Regions from separate parts of the Streptomyces sp. CNH189 genome, predicted to be linked through region 1. Evidence: riboswitches for the same ligand, from Rfam matches in the RefSeq annotation. Region 1 holds a riboswitch; the other holds the start of a gene.
The links. A riboswitch is a leader RNA that binds a small molecule or an ion and turns the genes downstream of it on or off. The one in region 1 is predicted to bind cyclic di-AMP.
Positions count from the first base shown of each region.

Region 2: linked by a shared signal. The riboswitch ahead of B100_RS0104605 (C40 family peptidase) and the one ahead of B100_RS0107100 (LysM peptidoglycan-binding domain-containing M23 family metallopeptidase) in region 1 are both predicted to bind cyclic di-AMP.

Region 1 is NZ_AZUS01000003.1:388,893-394,341, forward strand. Features, by position in the region: gene B100_RS0107085 (GNAT family N-acetyltransferase) at 1-442, opposite strand, end outside; gene B100_RS0107090 (MBL fold metallo-hydrolase) at 474-1,577, opposite strand; gene B100_RS0107095 (SGNH/GDSL hydrolase family protein) at 1,810-2,595, opposite strand; gene B100_RS0107100 (LysM peptidoglycan-binding domain-containing M23 family metallopeptidase) at 2,801-3,739, opposite strand; cyclic di-AMP (ydaO/yuaA leader) riboswitch at 3,744-3,902, opposite strand; gene B100_RS0107105 (tyrosine-protein phosphatase) at 4,453-5,250, shown strand; gene B100_RS33735 (DUF6126 family protein) at 5,282-5,410, opposite strand; gene B100_RS0107115 (helix-turn-helix domain-containing protein) at 5,407-5,449, opposite strand, start outside.
Region 2 is NZ_AZUS01000002.1:361,919-367,367, forward strand. Features, by position in the region: gene B100_RS0104595 (C40 family peptidase) at 1-883, opposite strand, end outside; gene B100_RS0104600 (hypothetical protein) at 1,247-1,600, shown strand; gene B100_RS0104605 (C40 family peptidase) at 1,750-2,934, opposite strand; cyclic di-AMP (ydaO/yuaA leader) riboswitch at 2,943-3,087, opposite strand; gene pcrA (DNA helicase PcrA) at 3,347-5,449, shown strand, end outside.

The DNA of each region.
Region 1 (5,449 bases):
GCGGGTTCGCGGGCACGGTCCCGGTCCGCACCGCGCCGACGCGGTGGTAGAAACCCTCGGCGGGGACGTGCGAGACGACCAGGACACGGTCGAGCCCGGCGGCCCGGGCCTCGGACCGCATGTGCGCGACGAGCTGTCGTCCGATCCCCCGTCCTTGCGCCTCGTCGGCGACGAACAGCAGGTCGAGCTCCGGCGGCGCGAGGACGAGCGAGTAGAACCCGAGGACCCGCCCTTCGTGGCCGTCTCCGTCGGCGTCGACCGCCACGAAGACACGGTGGGCCTCGATGTAGTCGGGACCGACCCGGTAGCCCGCGACCGCGGTGGCGTATCTGCCCTCGTAGGCGCCGGAGCCGCGCACGATCCGCGTCAGCCGCTTGGCGTCCCTCGCGACGGCTCTCCGGATCGTGACCGTCCGGCCGGCCGGGGACGTGCGTGGACTCATCGGGAGATCCACACGCTCTCGCGGCGCGGCATCAGTCCTCACCCACCAGGTCGAGGCCGTCACGGGACGCCTGCGGGGTGATCTCAGGAACGGGCCACTCGCGGTCCAGCGGCCGGGACACGTCCCGCCACCAGGGACGTACGGGAAGGTCGCCGGCCGGCTCGAAAGGCCGGCCCGGAACCGGGAAGGCGACCGCCTGCCCGACCGCGCCGGCCGCGGCCCGCATCCACTCCGCGGGCTCCGCCCACGGGTGCGGGGCCAGGTTGAAGGTGCCCCAGTGGATCGGCAGCAGGACACCGCCCGGCTCGCCTCCCTGGAGGTCGAGGTGCGAGCGCACGCCCTCCTCGGGCGTCATGTGGATGTCCGGCCAGAAGTCCGAGTAGGCGCCGACCTGGATCATCGTCGCGTCGAACGGGCCGTGGGCCGCGCCGATGTCCCGGAAGCCGTCGAAGTAGCCGGTGTCGCCGCTGTGGTAGATCCGGTGCCGCTCGCCGGTGACGACCCAGGAGGCCCACAGGGTGTGCTGGGTGTTGCGCAGGCCCCGGCCGCAGAAGTGACGGGCCGGGGTGGCGGTCAGCGTGAGGCCGCCGACCCGCGTCGACTCCTGCCAGTCCAGCTCGCGCAGCCGGTCCGCGGACACGCCCCAGCGCTCCAGGTGCGCGCCCACGCCGAGCGGCACCGCGAACACGGTGTCCGTGCCGGCCAGCTCCTTGATCGTGGGCAGGTCCAGGTGGTCGTAGTGGTCGTGGGAGATCACCACGACGTCGACCGGTCCGAGCGCGGCGAGCGGCAGCGGCACGGGGTGCAGCCGCTTCGGCCCGGCGAAGGGGAAGGGGGAACAGCGCTCACCCCACACGGGGTCGAACAGCACCCGCTGCCCGTCGATCTCCGCGAGCACACTGGAGTGGCCCGCCCACGTCACGCGCAGCCCGGTGGCGGGCGGGCGGGAGATGTCCGCGAGGGTGGTGGGATGCACCGGGATCGCGCCCTGCGGGGCGCGCCGGGAGCGGGCGTCCTTGTCCAGGTAGAGCTTCGCCAGGTCACGGTTCGACCCCGTGGGGCGCATCCGGGCCGGGCCGCCCGGGTTCCGGAAGACGCCGTTCTCGAAGTGCGGGGACCTGCGGATGCGCGCCATGCGCCCGCCGCTCGGGTCCGCGCCGAAGGCCAACGGCCGCAGGGCCCTTGAACCCGGCCCGAGGTTCGGAGAAGCGGCCACGGTACCTCCACGTGGAATCGATCGGAGATTCCATTATGTGCGGCGCCCGCGACGCCAGGGCCGGGTTGTGGAAGAGCCCACGGGGCCGGGTCCGGTCCAGGAGGTTCCGGAGGGGCCCGGACCCGGCCCTCGCGTGAGGGGCGTTCGGCGCTCAGGCGACCGCCGCGATCCGTACCCTGATGTCGTCCGGGGAGAGCGTTCCCTTGGGGATCACGTGGTCACCCGAGGACTCGCCGCGCAGCCGGCGACCGATCCAGGGCACCAGGTACTCGCGGGCCCAGTGGACGTCGTCCCGGCGGATCTCCAGGGTGCCGCGCGGCGGCAGCGGCGGCCAGGCCTGCTCCGGGTCGGCGGGGACCGTCAGGCCGAGGGCCAGGCCCGCGCGGAGCGCGACCCGGGTGTGCCCCTCGGGCGACAGGTGCAGCCGGTCGGCGTCCCAGGCCCTGCGGTCCTGCACGCTGCGCAGGGACCACAGGTCGAGCACCGGGCAGCCGTAGCGGTCGGCGACGGCCCGCACGTGCCCGTTGTACGTGGCGATCTTGCCGCGCAGATGCTTGAGCAGGGGGACGCCACGGGTGTCGAACCCGGTGGTCACCAGCACCGTGCCGGCCGTCGCGGCGAGCCGGGCGACGGCCCGCTCGAAGCGCTCGGCCACCTCGTCCGGGTCGGTCCCCGGGCGCAGGATGTCGTTGCCGCCCGCACAGAACGAGACCAGGTCGGGGGCGAGTTCGACCGCCCTGGGAAGCTGGTCGGCCACGATCTGGTCCAGCAGCTTGCCGCGCACGGCGAGGTTGGCGTACCGGAAGTCGCCCTCGGGCCTGCGGTCGGCGAGCAGGACGGCCAGCCGGTCGGCCCAGCCGACGAACGACCCGTCGGGGCCGGGGTCGCCGACGCCCTCGGTGAAGCTGTCCCCCACCGCCACGTACGACCCGATCACTCTTGCCTTGTCACTCTTCGAATCGTCTGCCACAGCCGGACATGATTCACCTTCCGATGTGACCTACGCGACCGTAGGGGAGGGTTGACGTGCGGTGAGATAAGCCACTCCCCAAATGTTGACCAAGCCCGGAATACGCCGAAGACCGGCCCCGTGGATCGGGGTCGGCCTTCGGCGTGCGTGTCAGGAAGGGTGCCGCGAGGGGTCAGAGAGCGACGCCCTTGGAGCGGAGGTAGGAGAGCGGGTCCACGTCCGAGCCGTAGTTCGGGCTGGTGCGGATCTCGAAGTGCAGGTGCGGGCCGGTCACGTTGCCGGTCGCACCGGAGAGACCGACCTGCTGGCCGGCGCTCACCGTCTGGCCCGCCGAGACGGACAGCGAGGACAGGTGGGCGTACTGGGCGTAGTGGCCGTCGTTCAGCTGGATGACGACCTGGTTGCCGTACGCGCCGCCCCAGCCGGCGGAGACGACGGTCCCGGCGCCGACGGCCTTCAGGGAGGTGCCGGTCGGCACGCTGAAGTCCACACCGGTGTGGTAACCGCTGGACCACATGCCGCCGGCCACCTTGTAGGCGGTGCCGATGCCGCCGCCGGACACCGGGGAGGTGAAGCCGGAGGTGGTCTGGGTGGAGGCCCCGGAGGAGGACTCCTCGGACGACTTCTGCGCCGGCTTCTCGGCGGGCTTCTCCGCCTTGGGCGCGGCGGGCTTCGCGGCCTTGGGCGCGGCCGGCTTCGACTCCTGCGGCGAAGTCGACTGCTGGGGGGCGCTCTTGGCGGCCTCACCCTGGAGGGAGAGCTTCAGACCCGGGTGGATGAGCGACGGGTCCTCGCCCACGGCCTCGCGGTTGTCCGCGTAGAGCTTCTTCCAGCCGCCGTCGACGTGCTCCGCCTCGGCGATCCTGGCGAGGTAGTCGCCGGCCTTCACGGTGTACGTGCGGGCCTCGTCGCCCTTGTCGCCCGTGGCCTGGTGGCTGGAGACGGAAAGGGACTGAACGGCCTTCTGGGGGGCCGACTGCGGGGTCGCCGCGTGCGCGCCGGTCGCGCCGAGCAGCGGCAGGGCGAGTGCGGCGCCACCGGTTCCGGCGACGGCGATGGAGCGGGTGAAACGCTGAGCCTTGGTGCTGCGGTGCTTACCCTTCGCGGGCATGTCGAATTCCTCTCCGGCGCCTACGAGGTGAGCTGTCGGGTGCGGACTGGAGATGTCCGGCCGCGTCGCTGCGCGGCTGTACCCCAAGCCTGTTCTCCGGGGTCCGGAACAGGCGGTTGTACCTGTGGGTCCCCCGCTCCTGCCGTGCGTCGGGTCAGTGTGTGCGGGCTCCGGGCGGCGGCAGGATTAGGCGTCCGTCCGGATCGGTTGGGAACGTAAGCGACCGCGACGCGGCGAAACAAGCGCGTGTTCCCGCGAACCGGCTTTTTCCGTGATCGAAAGGGGAAAATGACGTCACCCTGCGTGGACCGCACAAGCAGCCCGAGAGTGAATTCCCTTGCCATGAAGGGGGATTACGTGAGCATGGCGACAGCACACGGTCACCGGTATGACGATGCTCACGCACCCCATCCTCAACTCCTCTTCTATCGGGGCACTTTATGACTAAGTGACCCAAACGGACAGAACGCATGAATCGCCGCAAGCACGACGGCACACGCGGAGCATTCGCGACATCTGGATCTTCCTGTCGGCAGCCCCTCGACGGATGCACACAATCCAACAGAATCACTCACAGCCAGACAGCGCGCACACACCCCGCTCGCCCCGCATCTGCCCTGTGGACAACTCATTGCCCCTGGCAGGCATGTCGTATCGTCGAGTGGTGCCCGTCGACGAGCCGCGGCGACGGCGCCGAGTGGGAGGAGCCGTCCGTGACGCAGGAGATCCCGTCGACCGAGCCCCAGCTGACCGGGGTGCGCAACTTCCGCGACGTCGGAGGACTGCCGACCGTGGACGGCCGGCGGGTGCGGCACGGTGTGCTGTTCCGCAGCGGCCACCTCGCCCACGCCACCACGGAGGACGCCGCCTTCCTCGCCTCGCTCGGCCTGCACACGGTGTTCGACTTCCGCAACGCGGCCGACCAGAAGCTGGAAGGGCCGGACGTCGAGCTCCCGGGCGTACGCAACGTGAACCTGCCGCTCAGCGACCCGGCCGACGGCGCGGAGTTCTGGAAGATGGTGCGCGACGGCGACATCGACCAACTGCGCGCGATTCTCTCCGGCGGCCAGGCCGCCGACCGGATGATCAACTCCTACCGCACCACCATCAAGGCGCGTACCGGCGAGCACTCCCAGGTGCTGAGCGCGCTCGCCGAGGACAGCGTGCCCGCGCTGATGCACTGCGCGGCCGGCAAGGACCGCGCGGGACTCTCGATCGCGGTGACACTCCTCGCCGTGGGCGTGGAGCGGGACGCGATCGTCGAGGACTACCTGAAGTCCAACGCCAAGCACCGCCGGTACAAGGTGCGCCGCAGCGGCAGCTCCCCCGACACCTACTCCCCCGAGGTGATGGAGCTGCTCAGCCCGCTCTTCGACGCGCGCGAGGAGTATCTGGCGGCGGCCTTGGAGACGATCGAGGAGACCTGGGGAGGGGTGGATCCGTACCTGGAGCAGGGGCTCGGCCTCACGCCGGCCCACAGGGAGCGGCTGCGCGAGCGCCTGCTCGACTGACGTCCGTGTGCCTCTGCCGCGGCACGCTCACTTACTTCTTCGGGGCCATCTCGAAGAGGAAGTAGATGAAGGCCGCGAAGAGGTGCCCGACCACGACGTAGACGAACAGCCTCACCCACAGGGCCCTCGGGAACTTCTCTTCCATGTCTTTGCCGGTCACGGTGTCTCTCCATGGGTCGGGCCCAGGCACAGGGTGGCC
Region 2 (5,449 bases), on a different contig from region 1:
GTAGTTCGGAGCGCGAGACCCGGCGGCCCGCGTTGATCTGCGCGTAGGTGGTGCGCGGCAGGGAGACGCCCGCTGAGCGGTACGCGGCCAGGACCAGGCCCGAGCAGTCGAAGGCGTCCGGCCCGGTCGCGCCCCAGACGTAGGGACTGCCCAGCTTCTGGTAGGCGTAGGCGACGGCCTGTGCGGCGCGGGCGTTCGGGGCCTGCGCCGGGGCGGTGTCCTCGCGGGCGCCCGCCGAGCGCGTGGCGCGGTCGGTGCCGCCGGTGAGCCCCGCGCGCTGCTCCGGTGACATCCGGGACAGCAGCCGCCGGGCCGACGACAGCTTCTCGGTGACGGTCTTCTTGCGCCGCTCCAGTTCGGCCCGGCGGGAGGTGAGCGTCTTCACCTCGACGCGGGCGGCACCGCGCAGCTTCTCGACCTCCCGCAGCTGGGCGCGCACCCGGCCCAGTTCGGCGTGCCGGCGGCTGCCCGCGCGCTCGGCGAGGGCCGCGCCGTCGAGGTAGGCGTCCGGGTCGTCGGACAGGACCAGTTGCAGGGCGGGGTCCAGGCCGCCGGCCCGGTGCTGGGCCGCCGCGACCGTCCCCAGGGACTCCCGCGCGGTGGTGAGGCGGGCCTGGGCGCGGGCCGTCTCGTCCTGCAGGTCGCGCAGCCGCTGCCGCGCCGAGTCCGCCTTCTCCTTCGCGCCGTTGTACTTCTCGGCGGCGACCTCCGCCTCGCGGTGGAGCCGGTCCACGTCGGCCCCGGCCGGTGCCGGCTGCGGCGCGGCGTGTCCCGCTCCGCCGAGACCGGCCGCGGTGGCCGCTCCGGCGAGGACGACGGTGACGGCCGTACGGGCCGTGGTGCCGCCCACCGGACGCTGTCGGACCCTGCGGTGCGCTGCCACCCTCGCTGCCGTCCTTCCCATGACCGCCCGCCGCGGCCGGGCTCTCGTCCGGCGGTCCGGCGGCGGGGTGACAGGGGAGCCGTCCGCCGCCGGACCTTTCTTCGGCGGTGGTGTCCGGCCGCCGCTCCTGGTCCGAGCGGCGATGAAGAGCCGGTCACCTGGTGCAGGACGCTAGGCCGGGGCGCGCGGGATCGGATACGGGTTGTGCGGAACTGACATCCCCGGAGCACTGGGTGACCGTAAGTGACGCCAATCTTGTTCCGGGTGCTTCGTTCTCACTCTGGGTGATGGCCGATGTGGTGAAGGCGGGAAGGGTGAGGGCGGCGGAATGCTATGAGACGCCCCTGGCTAGGCTCCGGCCTCATGGACGTACTCATCCACCTGTTCGTCGGTCTGCACATCATCGGCATCGCGTCGCTGCTCGGCGGTTTCCTCACCCAGATGAAGGCGATGGGCGCGGGCACCGCCCGCTTCGTCCCGGCGATGCTGCACGGCGCGCTGACAATGCTGGTCACCGGTGTGGCGCTGGTGGGCCTCAACCAGGCCCAGGACCACTCCGTCGACAACATCAAGATCGGCGTGAAGCTGGCCGTGCTGATCGTGATCCTCGGTCTGGTCTACGTGAAGCGGGACGAGGAGAAGGTGGACAAGGGCGTCTTCGGCCTGGTCGGCCTGCTGACCGTGGCGAACATCTTCATCGCGGTCCTCTGGACCTGAGCCCCGGGTCCCGGCAAGCCGGGCCCACCTCCCCCGCCGACCGCGCCCTCACCGGCCCGGTCGGCGGTTTCGTATCCACGCTTGTCAGCGCGCCCATGGGCAGCCGACGCGCGGCGAGCCCGGGATCACACGCTCCTGATTCCGGCCCCTCAGGCCGGGCGGACGATGCTGTGGATCGCGGAGTCGCCGTCGTAGTAGATGGACTCCTCGCGTACGTAGGCGCCGGGCTTCGGGGCGTGGATCATCATGCCGTTGCCGATGTAGATGCCCACGTGGGTGACGTCGTCGTAGAAGAAGACCAGGTCGCCGGGCTGGGCCTGGGACACCGGGACGGTGGTGCCGGCGTTCACCTGGTCGTAGGTGGTGCGCGGCAGGGAGACGCCGGCGGCCTTCCAGGCGGCCTGGGTGAGCCCGGAGCAGTCGTAGGAGCCCGGCCCGGTCGCGCCCCAGACGTACGGCTTGCCGATCTGCGCGCGGGCGAACGCGAGGGTCTTCTCGGCCTTGGTGCCGTACGAGGAGTCGGCCGGCGGGGTGTCGGTCGAGCCGGTGGACCCGGAGCCGGTGGACCCGGAGCCGTCCGAGGTGCCGCCGCCCTGCTGCGCGGCCTCCTCGCGGGCCTGCTCCTGCTCCGCCTGCTGCCGGGCCAGCTCCGCCGCCTTGCGGGCGGCCTCCTCCTGCTTCCGCTTCTCGATCGCGGCGAGCCGCGCCTTCTCCTCGGCGGTCAGCCGCGCCATCAGCTCACGCGCGTCGGCGAGCTTCTTCTGGACGGTGGCCTTGGCCGTCTTCAGGTCGCCCTGCGTCTCGGTGAGCGTCTGGAGGCTCTCGGTGGCCTCCATGCGCTTCTTCATCGTCTCGGACTGCTGGGTGACGTAGTCGTCGACCGCGTCCTTCTGCCGACCGGTCATCCGGTCCAGCACCCGCCGCTGGTCGAAGAGGTCCTGCGGGGTCCGTGCGAGCAGGAACGTCGCCGTGTCGGGGAGGCCGGCGCCGGTGCGGTACTGGGCGGCGGCGTAGGAGCCCAGCTCCTCGCGCGCCTCGTTCAGCGACTGGGTGCGCTTGGCCACGTCGTCGAGCAGGGTGTCGACGCGCTTGCGCTGCTTGGTGGTCTTCTCCTTGGCCGCGTTGTACTTCTCGGTCGCCGACTCGGCCTGGCGGTAGAGGTCGCCGACCTTCTTCTCGACCTCCTCCAGGCTCGGCCGGTCGTCGTCCGTGGGAGCGGCCTGGGCGGTCTGGGAGAGCAGGGCCACGGAGGTGAGCGCGGCCGTGGCCAGGGCCGGGGTGCGTATGCCTGCCACGCGCGTGCCCGGGGTGCGCGACTTGCGGTGCGACGCCAAGGGAGGCGACTCCTTCCGTGCTCCGCCTACCGGGTTAGCTGTCGGGTTCGGGCGGTGGAAGGGTTGCCCTACGGCCGCTCCCTGAGGGAGTGGTCCGATTCACCCCATGTCTCGGTGGGTCCCCGGCTCCGGCTGCCACGGCGGACAGTGACGGACTCGGCGGGGGCCGCGCGGCCCGGCGAGGTTCGCCGGCGGGGGACGAGCGGCCCGAACCGCACCGTAGCCAACTGGTGTGGCCCCTGTGAAGGTTGATGGGTGATATGCCCGATACATTTTCGTGACCTTGTTCGTGGTGTCACTCTCGGTGAGACGGCGGGCGTGGAGGGTGCCCGCCGCAGGACCGCGAGGGAAGCGTGTGATGTTTCCGGGGCGGCCCCGGGTTGTCGGTGCGGCGCCCTAGACTCGGAGAGCGATGAGCAGCCTCTTTGACGACAGCTTCCTGGCGGACCTCCAGGCCCAGCGGGGCCCCGCGGACGAGCCCCCGCCGCCACCCGAGGACGAGCACGCCCCGGAGCCCCTTCCGGACGACCTGTTCGGCGGGAAGTTCGACGCGCCCCCGGAGCGGGACTCGTACTACCGCGACGGCGCCCCCCGCCCGGTGATCGACGCCGCCGCGCTGCTGGAAGGGCTGAACGACAACCAGCGCGCCGCCGTCGTGCACTCCGGCTCCCCCCTGCTCATCGTGGCCGGAGCCGGGTCCGGCAAGACCCGTGTGCTCACCCACCGCATCGCGCACCTGCTCGCCGAGCGGGGCGTCCACCCGGGCCAGATCCTCGCGATCACCTTCACCAACAAGGCCGCGGGCGAGATGAAGGAGCGCGTCGAGCAGCTCGTCGGCCCGCGGGCCAACGCCATGTGGGTCATGACCTTCCACAGCGCGTGCGTGCGCATCCTGCGCCGGGAGTCCAAGAAGCTCGGCTTCACGTCGTCCTTCTCGATCTACGACGCCGCCGACTCCAAGCGTCTGATGGCCCTGGTCTGCCGCGACCTGGACCTCGACCCCAAGCGCTTCCCGCCGAAGTCCTTCAGCGCCAAGATCAGCAACCTGAAGAACGAGCTGATCGACGAGGAGGACTTCGCCGCCCAGGCGACCGACGGCTTCGAAAAGACCCTCGCCCAGGCCTACGCGCTCTACCAGTCCCGGCTGCGCGAGGCGAACGCGCTGGACTTCGACGACCTGATCATGACGACGGTCAACCTGCTCCGCGCCTTCCCCGACGTCGCCGAGCACTACCGCCGCCGCTTCCGGCATGTCATGGTCGACGAGTACCAGGACACCAACCACGCCCAGTACGCCCTGGTGCGCGAACTCGTCGGAGGCTCCTTCGAGCACCCCGTCGACGTGCCGCCGGAGGCCGAGGTGCCGCCCGCCGAACTGTGCGTCGTGGGCGACGCCGACCAGTCGATCTACGCCTTCCGCGGCGCGACGATCCGCAACATCCTCCAGTTCGAGGAGGACTACCCGGACGCGACGACGATCCTGCTGGAGCAGAACTACCGCTCCACGCAGACCATCCTCTCCGCCGCCAACGCGGTCATCGAGCGCAACGAGTCCCGCCGTCCGAAGAACCTGTGGACCAACGCCGGCTCGGGCGCGCTCATCGCCGGGTACGTCGCCGACACCGAGCACGACGAGGCCCAGTTCGTCGCCGACGAGATAGACCGCCTCACGGACGCGGGCGAGGCCAAGGCCGGCGACGTCGCCGTCTTCTACCGCACCAACGCCCAGTCCCGTGTGTTCGAAGAAATCTTCATCCGCGTCGGCCTGCCCTACAAGGTCGTCGGCGGCGTGCGCTTCTACGAGCGCAAGGAGGTCCGGGACGTCCTGGCCTACCTGCGGGTGCTCGCCAACCCCGAGGACTCGGTGCCGTTGCGCCGCATCCTCAACGTCCCCAAGCGGGGCATCGGCGACCGCGCCGAGGCCATGATCGACGCCCTCTCCCAGCGCGAGAAGATCAGCTTCCCGCAGGCGCTGCGCCGCGTCGACGAGGCGTACGGCATGGCCGCCCGGTCGGTGAACGCGGTGAAGCGGTTCAACACCCTGATGGAGGACCTCCGTACGGTCGTCGAGTCGGGGGCGGGACCGGCGACGGTCCTCGAGGCGATCCTCGAACGAACCGGCTACCTCGCCGAGTTGCAGGCATCCACCGACCCCCAGGACGAGACCCGCATCGAGAACCTCCAGGAACTCGCGGCCGTCGCCCTGGAGTTCGAGCAGGAGCGCGCCGAGGGCGAGACCGGCACACTGGCCGACTTCCTCGAGCAGGTCGCCCTGGTCGCCGACTCCGACCAGATCCCCGACGAGGAGGAGGACGGCTCCGGCGTCATCACGCTGATGACCCTGCACACCGCCAAGGGCCTGGAGTTCCCGGTCGTCTTCCTCACCGGCATGGAGGACGGCGTCTTCCCGCACATGCGCGCCCTCGGCCAGACCAAGGAGCTGGAGGAGGAGCGGCGCCTGGCGTACGTCGGCATCACGCGTGCCCGTGAGCGGCTGTACCTGACGAGGTCGACG